3 regions of the Bradyrhizobium sp. IC3123 genome follow, and region 3 is predicted to be linked to each of the others. Evidence: riboswitches for the same ligand, from Rfam matches in the RefSeq annotation. Region 3 holds a riboswitch; each other region holds the start of a gene.
The links. Region 3 has a riboswitch for cobalamin ahead of metE (5-methyltetrahydropteroyltriglutamate--homocysteine S-methyltransferase). Riboswitches for the same ligand answer to the same signal wherever they lie in the genome.
Positions count from the first base shown of each region.

Region 1: linked by a shared signal. The riboswitch ahead of I6F20_RS28960 (energy-coupling factor ABC transporter permease) and the one ahead of metE (5-methyltetrahydropteroyltriglutamate--homocysteine S-methyltransferase) in region 3 are both predicted to bind cobalamin.
Region 2: linked by a shared signal. The riboswitch ahead of I6F20_RS28895 (DUF1636 family protein) and the one ahead of metE (5-methyltetrahydropteroyltriglutamate--homocysteine S-methyltransferase) in region 3 are both predicted to bind cobalamin.

Region 1 covers NZ_JADYVF010000011.1:138,638-143,549, forward strand. The annotation lists gene I6F20_RS28940 (cobalamin biosynthesis protein) at 1-121, shown strand, start outside; gene cobM (precorrin-4 C(11)-methyltransferase) at 118-900, shown strand; gene I6F20_RS28950 (cobyrinic acid a,c-diamide synthase CobB) at 900-2,210, shown strand; gene cobA (uroporphyrinogen-III C-methyltransferase) at 2,207-2,938, shown strand; cobalamin riboswitch at 2,984-3,202, shown strand; gene I6F20_RS28960 (energy-coupling factor ABC transporter permease) at 3,240-3,917, shown strand; gene cobF (precorrin-6A synthase (deacetylating)) at 3,964-4,713, shown strand; gene cobT (nicotinate-nucleotide--dimethylbenzimidazole phosphoribosyltransferase) at 4,724-4,912, shown strand, end outside.
Region 2 covers NZ_JADYVF010000011.1:126,025-130,936, reverse strand. The annotation lists gene cobN (cobaltochelatase subunit CobN) at 1-948, opposite strand, end outside; gene cobW (cobalamin biosynthesis protein CobW) at 948-1,997, opposite strand; gene I6F20_RS28895 (DUF1636 family protein) at 1,994-2,368, opposite strand; cobalamin riboswitch at 2,464-2,685, opposite strand; gene cobO (cob(I)yrinic acid a,c-diamide adenosyltransferase) at 2,726-3,361, shown strand; gene I6F20_RS28885 (cobyric acid synthase) at 3,367-4,815, shown strand; gene cobD (threonine-phosphate decarboxylase CobD) at 4,804-4,912, opposite strand, start outside.
Region 3 covers NZ_JADYVF010000023.1:46,533-51,444, reverse strand. The annotation lists gene I6F20_RS35990 (nodulate formation efficiency C protein) at 1-541, opposite strand, end outside; gene I6F20_RS35985 (hypothetical protein) at 884-1,159, opposite strand; cobalamin riboswitch at 1,571-1,773, shown strand; gene metE (5-methyltetrahydropteroyltriglutamate--homocysteine S-methyltransferase) at 1,874-4,219, shown strand.

The sequences.
Region 1 (4,912 bases), on a different contig from region 3:
ATCTGTAGCCGAGGCTGCGGCGCTCGCGGTCGCCGGTCCGCGCGCGCGGTTGATTGCAGCACGGGTTGTCTCGCAGGATCGCACCGCGACCGCCGCGATTGCCGAAGGAGACGGCCCATGACGGTGCATTTCATCGGTGCCGGGCCGGGCGCACCCGATCTGCTGACGTTGCGCGGCCGCGATCTGATCGCGGCCAGTCCGGTTTGTCTCTATGCCGGCTCGCTGGTGCCGGAAGGCGTGTTGGCGCATTGCCCGCCCGGCGCACGTATCGTCAACACCGCGCCAATGTCGCTCGACGAGATCATCGCCGAGATCGCAGCCGCGCATGCGGCAGGCCTGGATGTCGCGCGGCTGCATTCCGGCGATCTCTCAATCTGGTCGGCGATGGGCGAGCAGCTCCGCCGTTTGCGTGCGCTCGGGATTCCCTACTCGGTGACACCCGGCGTTCCCTCGTTCTCGGCTGCCGCGGCCGCGCTGGAGGCTGAGCTGACGCTGCCCGGTCTTGCTCAGACGGTCGTGCTGACGCGCACGCCGGGCCGTGCCAGCGCGATGCCCGAGGGCGAGAAGCTCGCCGCGTTCGCTGCGACCGGCGCGGTGCTCGCGATCCACCTGTCGATCCATCTGCTCGACCAGGTCGTCGCCGAGCTGACGCCGCATTACGGCGCGGATTGCCCGGTCGCGATCGTCTGGCGCGCGAGCTGGCCGGAGCAGCGCATCGTGCGCGCGACGCTTGCAACGCTCGGTGCGTTCGTGGGTGGCGAGATGGAGCGCACGGCGCTGATCCTGGTCGGCAAGACGCTTGGCGCTGCCGATTTTGACGAGAGCCGCCTCTATGCCGCCGACTACGACCGCCGCTACCGGCCGGTCGGTGCCGAGCCGCGCTTTCCGGAGGCGTCGTGATGCCGGCGAGCCTTGTCATCTCCGCGCCGGCCTCCGGCGTCGGCAAGACGACGCTGACGCTGGCGCTCGCCCGCGCCTGGCGCAAGCGCGGCTTGAACGTGCAGTGCTTCAAGAGCGGCCCCGACTATATCGATCCCGCCTTCCACGCCGCGGCCACGGAACGCGCCTCGGTCAACGTCGACAGCTGGGCGATGGATCGCAGCACCATCGCGCATCTCGTCAGCCGTGGCGGCGATGCAGATGTCGTGCTCGCCGAGGGATCGATGGGCCTGTTCGACGGTGTCGCTGCGCGCGGTGTCTCCGGCACGGGAGCGACCGCTGATATCGCGGAGATGCTGGGTTGGCCGGTGGTTCTGGTGATCGATCCCTCCGGCCAGGCGCAGACTGCGGCAGCGATCGCCGCCGGCCTTCGCGATTACCGCGCCGGCGTGCGCCTTGCGGGCGTCGTGCTCAATCGCGTCGCCAGCCCGCGCCATGAGGATCTGGTGCGGCGCGCGCTGAAGGAGGCCGGCATCAAAGTGTTTGGCGCGCTGCCGCGCCATGCCGAGATCAGCCTGCCGAAGCGGCATCTCGGCCTCGTGCAGGCCGAGGAGCAGGCCGAGATCGGCGAGCTGATCGACGAGGCCGCGCGCTTTGTCGCCGAGCACGTCGATCTCGATGCGGTGCTCCACGCGGCAGGCCAATGGTCGCCGCAAGCTGTGGCGAACGGCTTGAACGTGAGGCCGCCCGGCCAGCGCATCGCGCTGGCGCGCGATGCGGCGTTCTCGTTCGTCTATCCGCATATGCTGGAAGCCTGGCGCGCCGCGGGCGCCGAGATCGCGCCGTTCTCGCCGCTGGCCGACGAAGCGCCCGACGCGAGCGCCGACGTGTGCTGGCTGCCGGGCGGCTATCCTGAGCTGCATGCGGGAAAGATCGCGGCCAATGCGCGCTTTCGCAGCGGCTTGCGCGCTTTCGCCGAGACGCGGCCGGTGCATGGTGAATGCGGAGGCTATATGGTGCTGGGCACAGGCCTCACCGACGCCGACGGTATCAGCCATGAGATGGCGGGGCTGCTTGGCCTCGAGACCAGCTTTGCCAAGCGCCGCATGCATCTCGGCTATCGTCTTGCTGAACTGGCTGCGCCGATGCCGGGGCATCAGCCTGGCGCGCGCCTGCGCGGCCACGAGTTCCACTATTCGACCATCCTCGCCCAGCCCGATACGCCGCTCGCGGTCGTGCACGATGCGACCGGCACGGTCATTGCCGAGACCGGCTCGCGCCGTGGCCATGCCACCGGCACGTTCTTCCATCTGATTGCGGAGGACCGGTGAGCGGCTTCGTCTCTTTCGTCTCCGCCGGCCCCGGCGATCCCGAACTCCTCACGGTGAAAGGCGCGGCGCGGCTGCGCGAGGCCGACGTCGTGCTCTATGACGATCTTGCCTCCGGCGCGATCCTCGATCTCGCCCGGCCCGGCGCCAATCTCGTTGCGGTGGGAAAGCGGGCCGGGCGTCCCTCGACCAAGCAGCACCACGTCAACCGTCTCCTGGTCGACTATGCCGCAACCGGCGCGCGCGTGGTGCGGCTCAAGTCCGGCGATGCCGGCATTTTCGGCCGGCTCGAGGAAGAACTGGAAACGCTGCGCGAGGCCGGCATCGGCTACGAAATCGTTCCCGGCGTCACATCCGCCTGTGTCGCCGCCGCCCAGGCCGGTATTCCCCTGACCCGCCGGCATACCTCCCGCCGGGTGCAGTTCATCACCGGCGCTGACGTCACGGGCGAGCTGCCGCCCAATCTGAATTGGGCGGCGCTGGCCGATCCCGAGGCGACGACCGTGGTCTATATGGGCCGGCGCACCTTTCCGGCGCTTGCCGCGAAATTGATCGCGCACGGGCTCGCTCCCAACACTCCGGCGCTGTTCGCCGAATCCCTCGGGCGATCTGACGAACGATTGGTCCGCACCACGATTGCCGAGCTTGCCGAGCAGCTTGGACGCGGCGGCGCCGCTTCCACCGCTGCCGTCATCCTGTTCGGCGCGCTCGCAGGAGAATATCCGGCATGACGGCTCCGGCAGCGGTTCGCCCCTTGACGCCCGCGATGCGAAAGGGGCACACAAGAGCGGCATGGTGCTCGACGCGGCGCAAAGCGCCGGAGCATAATCGGGAATGGGGATGGGCGGACCCAGTTGCGGCGCCCAAAACCCCAGCCGCCCCCGCGACTGTAAGCGGTGAGGGCCTCCGAACCGCCACTGGACCGCAAGGTCCGGGAAGGCCGGAGAACCCAGTGAACCGCGAGCCAGGAGACCGGCCGTGCACGTATTGAGGCCAAGGCCGTCGGGTGTGACGGCAGGAAGGAATTGAGCCATGCATATCGAACCCGAGATCGTGACGGGCGCCAAGCTCGTATTGAGTTACGCAACCGGCATCGCCGCAGGCGGCGTTGCCTTGAAGCTTGCGGTCGAGACCGTGCGAGAGCAGGGCGCCGGCTCGTTCGCGGCGCGCACGCTCGCCACCACGGGCCTCGTCTTCACTTTCTTCCAGGTCCTGCCGCATTTCCCGGTCGGCGTCTCCGAGGTGCACTTCATCCTCGGCTCGACCCTGTTCCTGCTGTTTGGTGCTGCGCCTGCGGCCTTCGGCCTCGCGTTCGGCCTGCTGCTCCAGGGCGTGTTGTTCGTGCCGACCGATCTGCCGCAATACGGCATGAACGTCACCACGCTTCTGGTGCCGCTGTTCGCGATCCAGGCGCTGGCGAGCCGGATCATTCCGCGCAAGACGGCTTACGTCGATCTGCAATACCGCCAGGCGCTGGCGCTCTCGACCGCCTACCAGTCCGGCATCGTCGCCTGGGTGGCGTTCTGGGCGCTCTACGGCTCCGGCTTCGCTGCGACCAACCTCGCCAACATCGCGGCCTTCGCCGGATCCTATGCGCTGGTGATCGTGATCGAGCCGCTCGCCGATCTCGCCGTGCTGGCGCTGGCGAAGTCGCTGCGTGGCGTCACCGCGCCCGGCCTCGTCACGCCGCGCCTGCACAACGCGGCCTGAGAGACCAGCGAAAGGGCGGCCGCCGTGGCCGCCCGTCGCGCTCGCGATGCTCACGCTCTCCCTGATAGGCATCGGTTGCGGCGATCCCGAGCAGCTCACGCGCGCCGCGACCCGGGCCATCAACGCGGCCGATCTCATCCTGATTCCGCGCAAGGGGACCGCGAAGTCCGATCTTGCCGATCTCAGGCGGACGATCTGCGCCGGCGTGCTCACCGACAAGACGACGCGCATCGCCGAATTCGATCTTCCCGTGCGCGATGCGACCGAGGCGGACTACCGCAAGGGCGTCGACGATTGGCACGATGCGGTGGCCGCGACCTGGTCGCAGACGATCGCACGGCACCTCGAAGGTGGCGGCAAGGTCGCGCTGCTGATCTGGGGCGATCCGTCGCTCTACGACTCCTCGCTGCGCATTGCGCGGCGGCTCGATCCATTGCCGACAATCGAAGTTGTGCCAGGCATCACCTCGATCCAGGCGCTGTGCGCGGCGCATGCGCTGCCGCTCAACGATATCGGCGAGCCGTTCCTGGTCACGACGGGGCGGCGCCTGCGCGAAGGCGACTGGCCGCAGGGTGTCGATACCGTCGTCGTGATGCTCGATGGCGGCACGGCGTTTCAGTCGCTCGATCCGGCCGGGCTTGACATCTGGTGGGGGGCCTATCTCGGCATGCCCGATCAGATCCTCATGTCCGGCGCGCTGGCCGAGGTCGGCCCGCGCATCGTCGCGTTGCGGCAAGAGGCGCGTGAGCGGCACGGCTGGATCATGGACAGCTATATCATCAAGCGCAGGCGTTGAGCGAGGCAGCATGCTTCCCGAATGGATATATCAGAACTGCCCCGAGGTCTCCGAAGGTGATCGCGAGGCGGCCATCGCGCGGCAGGCGCAACTGACGAAGCCGACCGGCGCGCTCGGCCGGCTCGAGCAGCTCGCGATCGAGCTTGCGGGCTTGCAGGCGACCGGGCAGCCGCGCGCCGCGCGGGTGCCGATCATCGTC
Region 2 (4,912 bases), on a different contig from region 3:
CTCCGGCAGCACGACATGCATCGCGAGATCGCCGGGCGACAGGCCACGCAGTGATTCCGCCCAATCTTCGCGCCGCGCCGTCGAGAGCGCGACCTGGAACACCGGACAGAATGCGGCATCGAACGGCGTCGTGCCGTCATCGCCAAGGGCCGAGAACGCCGTCGCATTGACGATCGCCGCCGCAGGATGTTGTGCCAGATGCGCGCGCAGCCAGTCGGCAGCGCCCGGCGCCTTCAGCGAGGTGACGAACGCGCCGTAGGCGTCAAATCCCTTCTCGCGCAGCGCCGCAATCAAGGCGTCGACGGGCCCCGTATCGGCGGCGGTGAGATAGGAGCGATAGAACGTCACGAGTGCGCGCGGCTTGCCCTCGCCGCCCGCCGGCGCGGCAATGACGCCGCGCGCGGGATCGTAGAAGCCCATCTCGGGCACGGTCATCTCGCCGATGACCGGGCCGGCATAGAGGCCCGAGGCCAGCGCGAGCTGCGCGATCGCGGCTTGCGCGGCGACCGGACCACCGGTGTCGCAGAGCACCTTGAGCCGCCGCAGCGTCGAGACTGGCAGGGTCGAGTACGCATCCAGCCGCGCGTCGTCGCGGCCGTCCGCCGGCAGCACGGCGAGCACGATGTTGCGCTCTTGCGCGAGTTGCTGGAGCGCCGCAAGCCCGTACGCCCAATAGGATTCCCCGCCGATCAGGCGCACCATTATGCCGCGCGCCTGCGACAGCGTGCGCTCGATATAGGTGTCGACCGACAGCGGATGACGCAGCTCCGCGAGATTGGCCAGCCGCAGCGACGGCAGGCTGCCCCGACCGCGGCGCCAGCCGGCCGCAAACGCGGCCAAATCGGAATCCGAATACGAGAGCACCACGAGATCGGCCGGGTCCTGGCCGATGTCTCTTGGCGTCGCGGTCTCCTCGAGACCGCGGCTCTCGCGGAAGACGACGTGCATCAGATGCCAGATCCTGAAAGACCAAGTCCTGCCTTGATGGCGGCCTCGTCGATATCGCCATGTTCGCCGATCACGACGAGCTTCGACTGTCTGAGACCCGCGCCCCAGGGCTTGTCGAACTGATGGCGCACCCGCTCGCCGACCGCCTGCAACAACAGGCGCATCGGCTTGCCAGCGACCGCGATGTACCCCTTCGCCCGCAGCACGTTCTGCTCGCGCGCCAGTTTCTGGACCGATGCGACCAGCGCGTCGATGTCGGCGACCTCCGGAAGGTCAATCACGACCGAGGCAAAATCATCGTGCTCGTGCTCCTCCTCGCCGTCATGATGCGATGGCCGCGCGGCGAGATCATTCTCGGCGGCAGCGCCGAGGCCGAGAATGACGCGCGCATCGATCGCACCGTCGGTGACCGGCAGCATCGGCACGCGGCGCGGCATCTCGGCGGTGATCGCCGCTTTTGCGGCTTCGATTCCGGCTGCGCCCGCAAGATCGGCCTTGGTCAGCAGCACGATGTCGGCGCAGGCGATCTGGTCCTCGAACACTTCCGACAGCGGCGTTTCGTGATCGAGATTGTCGTCCGCCGCGCGCTGCGCTTCCACCGCAGCCGGATCCGGCGCGAAGCGGCCGGCGGCGACAGCCTCGGCATCGGCCAGCGCGATCACGCCGTCGACCGTGATGCGCGAGCGGATCTCCGGCCAGTCGAACGCCTTCAGCAGCGGCTTTGGCAGCGCCAGGCCCGAGGTCTCGATCAGGATGTGATCGGGCCGCACCGGGCGCGCCAAGAGTTGCTCCATGGTTGGAATGAAATCGTCGGCGACGGTGCAGCAGATGCAGCCATTGGCGAGCTCGACGATGTTCTCCTCCGGGCAGTTCGCATCGGCGCAGGCCTTCAGGATCTCGCCGTCGACGCCCTCGCTGCCGAACTCGTTGACGAGCACCGCGAGCTTCTTGCCGCCGGCGTTGCTGAGCAGATGCTGGATCAGCGTCGTCTTGCCGGAGCCCAGGAAACCCGTGACGACCGTAACCGGGACTTTTGCGAGCGAGTTCATTCAGCGGCCTCCGGCACGACGGTAACAGGGGGAATACGGGCAAGCGACTGCTTGCGGAAGATTTCGGGACGGCTGCGCCAGGGCACGATTCCGTCGGGCGCCGCCGCGTAGGCCGCAGCACCTGCGACCACGTCCTGCGCATTCGCATCGGACAGGCGGCCATAGACATAGGACCAGCGGCCGGGCGCGCTGAGCGCGACCGAGCAGCCCTGGCTGCACGCCGACAGGCATTCGACGGGAACCACGCTGACGCCCTCGGGCACGCCGGCCTCGAGGATCGCGCCATGCAGGCGCTTGCCGGGCGTCGTCTCGCCCTCGCCGAGCGTCTGGCCGGCGCGGCAGGTGATGCAGACATGAAGTGTGACGGTCATCGCCTCTTCCAGATAACAGCGGGAGGCGATGAGGCGCACGGACCATTCTCCAGAAAGGCCCGCTTCCCCGTCGCGGAACACCCCGTCCGCCGGTCCAAAACTCGTCCGCGCTGGCAGGTCTCCCGGCTTGCGGAGCAGGGTTTTGGCCCTTCGATCCCCGCCTTCCCGATCCCAAAAGGAATCAGTGGCTTCGGGCATCTCTCCGGTCACGGTCGCGGGGGCGGCTGCATTTTGGACCCAAATCTTTGCAGATTCGGACCCTATCGCATTCCCTCTTCGCCTGTCATAGGACAGGAACCAACGCCAGGCCACCATTTGCCGGTGGCCGCCACTTGTCAAGCCGAAGGACCGGGACCGATGACGCCTGAACCGGAAACCCACACGACCGAGGAAACCGACGCCCGCCACGCCGCCAAAATGGCGAAGAAGAAGGCCGCTCGCGACAAGATCATGGCGACCAAGAGCGGTGAAAAAGGCCTGATCATCGTCCACACCGGCGCGGGCAAGGGAAAATCCTCCTCGGCCTTCGGCATGATCGTCCGCTGCGTCGCGCATGGCTTTCCTTGTGCGGTGGTGCAATTCATCAAGGGCGCCTGGGATACCGGCGAACGGCGCCTGCTCACCGGCCATTTCGGCGAACTCTGTCAGTTCCACGCGATGGGCGAAGGCTTCACCTGGGAGACCCAAGACCGCACCCGCGACATCGCTGCCGCGCGCGCCGGCTGGGAGAAAGCCAAGGAGCTGATCCTCGACGAGCGGCTGCGCATGGTCGTGCTCGACGAGATCAACATCGCGCTGCGCTACGACTATCTCGACATCGCCGAAGTCGTCGATTTCCTGACGACGCAAAAGCCTGCGATGACGCATGTCGTGCTCACCGGGCGCAACGCCAAGGACGAGCTGATCGAGATCGCCGACCTCGTCACCGAGATGACGCTGGTCAAGCATCCCTTCCGCTCCGGCATCAAGGCGCAGGCCGGCGTCGAGTTCTAGCTTCAATGGCACGCGCATTGATGATTCAGGGCGCCGGCTCGGACGTGGGCAAGTCGCTCATCGTCGCCGGCCTCGCGCGCGCCTTTACGCGCCGTGGTCTGCGCGTGCTGCCGTTCAAGCCGCAGAACATGTCGAACAACGCCGCGGTCACCGTCGATGGCGGTGAGATCGGCCGCGCCCAGGCGCTGCAGGCCCTCGCCGCCGGTGTCGAGCCGCACACCGACATGAACCCGGTGCTGCTCAAACCCGAGACCGATGTCGGCGCGCAGGTCGTGGTCCACGGCAAGCGCATCGCGACCGCACGCGCGCGCGACTACGCGGCGATGAAACCGTCGCTGATGGGCGCGGTGCTGGAGAGTTTCGAACGGCTGAAGGAGCGCGCCGATCTGGTGCTGGTCGAAGGCGCCGGCAGCCCGGCCGAGGTGAATTTGCGCAAGTCCGACATCGCCAATATGGGCTTTGCCCGCAAGGCGAATGCGCCGGTCGTGCTGGTCGGCGACATCGACCGTGGCGGTGTCATCGCCCAGCTGGTCGGCATCAGGACGGTGATCGACCCCGACGATGCCGCGATGATCTCTGGCTTCGTCATCAACAAGTTCCGCGGCGATCCCACGCTGTTCGACGACGGCTACAGGCTGATCGAGCAAAAGACCGCATGGCGCGGCCTCGGCGTGCTGCCCTGGTTTCCGCGCGCCGGCGAGCTGCCGGCCGAAGACGCGCTCGGCCTGCGCGATGCGCGCAAGCCGGGCCAATGCAAGATCGCCTGCCTGGCGCTATCGCGCATCGCCAATTTCGATGATCTCGATCCGCTCAAGCTCGAGCCGGGTGTCGATCTCGTGATGGTGCGTCCGGGCGAAGCCATTCCCGGCGATGCCAGGCTCGTGATCATCCCTGGCTCAAAATCCACCCGCGGCGACCTCGCCTTCCTGCGCGCGCAGGGCTGGGACGTCGACCTGTTCGCGCATTACCGCAGGGGCGGCCATGTGCTTGGCCTCTGCGGCGGCTATCAGATGCTGGGACGCAGCGTCGCCGACCCCGAAGGCATCGAAGGACCTGCGGGCGACACGCCGGGCCTCGGGCTTCTCGATGTCGAGACGGTGATGAGCCCGCAAAAGACCCTCACGCGCGTTACGGCCGTGCATGCCGCGACGGATCAGCCGATCCAGGCCTACGAGATCCACATCGGCCGCACCGACGGCCCGGATCACGCCCGCCCCTTCGCCAAGCTGGACGGCGAGGCGGAAGGCGCGATCTCGCGCGACGGCCGTGTGCAGGGCAGCTATCTGCACGGCCTGTTCACGTCGGATGATTTCCGCAAGGCATACCTCGCCAAACTCGACATTCCCGCGGGCGACGAGCCCTATCGCGCCAGCGTCGAGAGCGCGCTCGAGGCGCTGGCCGATCACATCGAAAAGCATCTCGACGTCGAAGGCCTGCTCGCGCTAGCGCGCTAGGGCCTCGGCAAGGCGCGTCCATTCGGCTTCGCTGCCGGGGAGCCCGAGGCGCAGCCATGTCGGCTGTTGCGCGAACACGCGGGACCAGATGTGGCTG
Region 3 (4,912 bases):
CAACAGGATCAACGATAGTGCAGCTGCCCTGCCGCAGAAGATCACCGAGCCGACCTTGCATGGTCGTCACAAAGTTGAAGTTGGCCGGGTCATGCAGAAAGCCAAGATTTGCGTCCCTTTCGCCATCCTTGACTTCACTGGCGATCAACGAGAGCGCGAAGGCGCGCCAGCCCAATTCCATTGGCTTCGCATAGGTCGACGCAAGTTCAATCGTCCCGTCGAGCGCGACCTTCCAGGTGATAACGTACTCTTCGTCTGATTTATCATCCCGGTGCCTGGTCCAAGAAACAAAAACATATTCATTTTGGTCAAGTTCAGCGACGCCCCACATCCGAGGGACGAACTGTGCCACCTTCGAGACGTTGGAGATAACTTGTTCTATTGTCTCACCGTCTTGCGCTCGCCACGTTGACTTGACTCTTTCGACAAGGGGGCTGTCGTTAGCGCGAACAGTGTTGCTCGTCGCAGCCAGCCCGGCCAGGCAGATCAGGGATCGACCGAGCCAAAGCCATAGCGCGCGTCTTCCTGACGTTTTCTTCATAACCGTCGGCCTATCCGGTCTCATCCACACGTCATTCCAGAGCAGGCAACCTTCAACCTGTTATGCGCGAGCGCAAGAAGTTAGCGGCGACGCGACGGGGCGACCACTGGTTTTCCCGTGCGAGCAGGCGCTCCCCTCTATGTCACGCGCCGCTAACTTCACTGCCACCGACAGCCTCAATTTGCTGTGCTGGACATGCCCAGCAGGAGGACTGGGCAGGCAGAGGACGTGCATTCTTCGTGCCAGATAATAGACGGCAATTCGCACCGGTTTTGTGTCCTCTTTGTCGACTTTCCGACTGGCGCATGTCTCGATGTTTCCGTTCAACCTCTCCAGCACGGCTTATGCATCCCCGTCACGCACCGGATGTTCGACGGCACAGCGGAACGCCTCGGTGCCAAGTTCCTGATGAGAAGTGGCAGCACGTTTGCCGTCATTGAACCGTGTGGTTCGGTTATCGTTGCCGGAATGTGGGCTTTTGATCGCTGCCATGCCTTCGGGCACTTTCGGCCAAGGGGCCATGGCGCGTTTGGCGCTCCTTTCGCGACGTCCGGCGCTCCGGAAGTCGAGAACAGCCTCAGTCAGGCGCGCTTTGTACTCGATGGCGAACGACGGCAAGCCGATCTTCGCCGAGCATTTGGGGTGTGGCTGGCACCGCAAATCAAACGTGCTGCCCGGGTAAGTTGTAAGTTGCTGGCTTAGCCAGGTGTCTTGGCCTATTCAACACTGATCCTGTTGGTCGAGAAGGTGGCTGGATGGCGCGCGTGCTCGAAAAACCGCTGGGAAGCTGGGACTGGCGACAAATGCGTTCTGCTCGAGGCAGCGGCCCCGACCGCGCAAGCCGCATTTGTCCTTTCCACCGATCTGGCGTGCAACCCGCGGGCAACTGCGATGCTCATTGCGGTATCGCTGATTGGAGAGCACTGCTACATCATCTCAATGCTAGAGATGCACGGTCATTCGCGTAGCAGATGTCGCAGCATCAGCTTGAGACATGATCTGAGAGGTTGACGGAAGACTGCTCTTGCCGATAATCCAAGTCGTCGAGGTTCTCCGGTTTCCATTTGATCCGGAGCTAAGAGGGAAGCCGGTGAAAATGCCGGCGCTGCCCCCGCAACTGTGAGCGGCGAGCCGCTGTCCAACGACGTCACTGAAGCCTGCGCGGCTTCGGGAAGGCCGGACAGCAGCGATGACCTGCGAGCCAGGAGACCTGCCCCGACACTATATTCGTCCACGGGCGGGGTGTCCCGGTGGTGCGCCAAGCAGCCGTCGCACCGCGACTTCCCCTGCCTGCGTCCGCCATGGCCTTTGCCCCCAACATGGGTTAACGCTATGTCTCTTCTCTCCCTCCCTGTTGCCACGCTCGGAACGCCACGCATCGGTCCAAGGCGCGAGCTCAAAGTCGCTCTAGAAAGCTACTGGGCCGGAAAAAGCAGCGAACAGCAGCTGCTCGAGGACGCAGCTGGCCTGCGTGCCGCGAATTGGGCCCGTCAGAAATCTATCGGCGTCACGGTCATTCCATCGAACGATTTCTCGCTGTATGACCAGGTGCTCGACACAAGTGTCATGGTTGGCGCCATCCCGGAGATCTACGCCTCGAAAGCCGAATCCGTTTCGCTCAAGACATACTTCGCCATGGCCCGCGGTTCACAATGCGACGACCAGGAAGCGAGTTGCGGTCACGGACCGCGCGGATTTGGCGCACCCGCGCAGGAGATGACCAAGTGGTTCGACACCAACTATCACTATATGGTCCCCGAGTTTCACAGGGGACAGACTTTCAGGCTATGCTCTCGCAAGCCGATCGAGGAGTATGAGGAAGCCAAGGCCCTTGGCTTTCAGACCCGCCCCGTCCTGATCGGGCCGGTCACATTCCTAAAGCTCGGCAAGAGTCCCGATCCCACGTTCCAGCCACTCTCACTGCTGGATGAACTGATACCGCCCTATATCGAGGTTATGCAGGAATTGGCCAAACGTGGGGCAAATTGGGTTCAGTTCGACGAGCCCAGCCTAGTTCTTGATCTGGATGAGGGGACGCGAAAATCTTTGCGACATGCCTATGACCGGCTCGCCAAGGAGGGGCCGGCGATCAAGCTCATGGTTGCCAGCTATTTCGGCGACCTCGGCGACAATCTGGACACCGCCTTGAGCCTGCCAGTTGCCGGGCTGCACCTCGATCTGGTTCGAGCGCCACAGTTGTTGCACCAGATCATCGCTGGCGGCCGAAGTGATCTCGTCATGTCGCTCGGTGTCGTCGACGGTCGGAATGTATGGCGGTCGAATTTGTCGTCGCTGCGCCAGCGGCTCGAACCCGCGATTGCGAAGCTCGGCAAGGATCGTGTACAGATCGCCCCATCCTGCTCGCTGCTTCATGTGCCGGTCGATGTTGAACTCGAGACCGGCCTCGCTTCCGACGTCAAGAGCTGGCTTGCTTTCTCGGTCCAGAAGATGCGGGAGCTTGCGATCCTAGCGCGTGCACTCGCAGGCGACCAGAATGTTGCGTTAGCTCTTGCCGAGTCGGAAGGTGCCGCGACTGTCCGCCGGACTTCGCCGAAAATCCGTGATGCCAATGTCGCTGTCCGGATGAGAGCGATCGACCAGACCATGTGTCGGCGCGCGAGCCCATTTGCCCGTCGGGCCGAGATCCAAAGCAATCGATTCGGACTACCGGCTTTTCCTACCACGACGATCGGATCATTTCCGCAGACCACAGAGATCCGGAATGCCCGTGCGGCGCATGCGCGAGGTGCGATAAGCGACGAGCAATACGACAAGTTCCTCAAGGAGGAGACTGCGCGCGCCGTACGTTGGCAGGAGGACATCGGTCTTGACGTCCTCGTGCACGGCGAGTTTGAGCGCAATGACATGGTGCAGTACTTCGGCGAGCAACTCGCCGGCTTCGTATTTACCAAGAGCGGATGGGTGCAGTCCTACGGCTCGCGCTGCGTCAGGCCACCGATCCTGTTTGGCGATGTAGCACGGCCGAAGCCTATCACCGTGGACTGGTGGCGCTACGCGCAATCACTAACAAGGAAGCCGATGAAAGCGATGTTGACCGGACCGGTGACGATCTTGAACTGGTCCTTTGTTCGGGATGATATTCCCAGAAGCGAGGTCTGCCGCCAGATTGCGCTCGCGATCCGAGACGAAGTCCGCGATCTCGAGAATGCTGGTGCGACCATGATCCAGATCGACGAAGCTGCAGTCCGCGAAGGATTGCCGTTGCGTCGATCGGAGTGGGCGGCTTATCTCGACTGGGCCGTCGATTGCTTCCGCATCTGTTCATCGGGCGTCGCCGATCAAACGCAAATTCATACGCATATGTGCTACTCGGAGTTCAACGACATCATTGGTGCGATCGCTGCAATGGACGCGGATGTCATCTCGATCGAGACATCGCGCTCGAAAATGGAACTACTCGACGCGTTCAGGAACTACGAATATCCAAATCAGATCGGGCCGGGCGTGTACGACATCCACTCTCCACGCGTTCCCGAGACGAGCGAAATGAAGGAGCTGATGGTGTTGGCTCGGACGCGGCTGCAGGATTCGCAGCTCTGGATCAATCCAGACTGCGGCCTGAAGACGCGCAAATGGGAGGAGGTTCGGCCAGCGCTAGCGAACATGGTCACTGCCGCCCGCGAACTGCGCGCTGCATTCGATCCGCGAGGCCGTTGATCCGGGCTTCGGTCTCTTTTCGACAAAGCTGATCCGCTTGTGGTCATTTGCGCGGGAGCCTTAGGAACATAAAAAATGCCCCGCCCCGCTTAGCGGGCCGGGCGAAAGTCTGGGAGGAGCGAAGCTGACGCATTCGCGCGGACTTCCATCGGCGAAGCCGCCAGTTCGATCACGGCGAGGACATTCGCCGAAAATCTGAGCCGAGTTGAAGCACAAGATCAGCGTAGCTCAATTATGCCGTGGTATGCGACCGTATAGCCTGAGAGTTAGAATCTACACCAAGGTTTGTCGCTCATGAGCACGTCGGCACGATTACGACAGCAGCGAGGGGGCATGCCGGGCGGTCGCCGCAGGACAGCAAACTCGGTGCGCTTTCCTGCCTGGAGCCTTATGTTCGATCAGGGCGACGTAAGCCCGGCTCCATGGATCTCGCAAGCTTATCCAATGCATAAGCGGTTGCTAAATTTGAACCTTGCTTAAGGCAGTCCTTGGTCGACCGGTTCCACCCGATAGTCGGGTTTCGGCTTGGGCGCTGAGGAGCACCCTATCGGCACCGCGGCATCATCAAGCTCGTGACACCCTCCGCATGGTCCGCTCATAGATCTCAAACAGAGGTTTCTGGACCTGATTACGGAGTGTCGCCGATGCCTATGGCCGCTCCAAGGCCAATGGGAGGGCATGCTGCACGCCGCA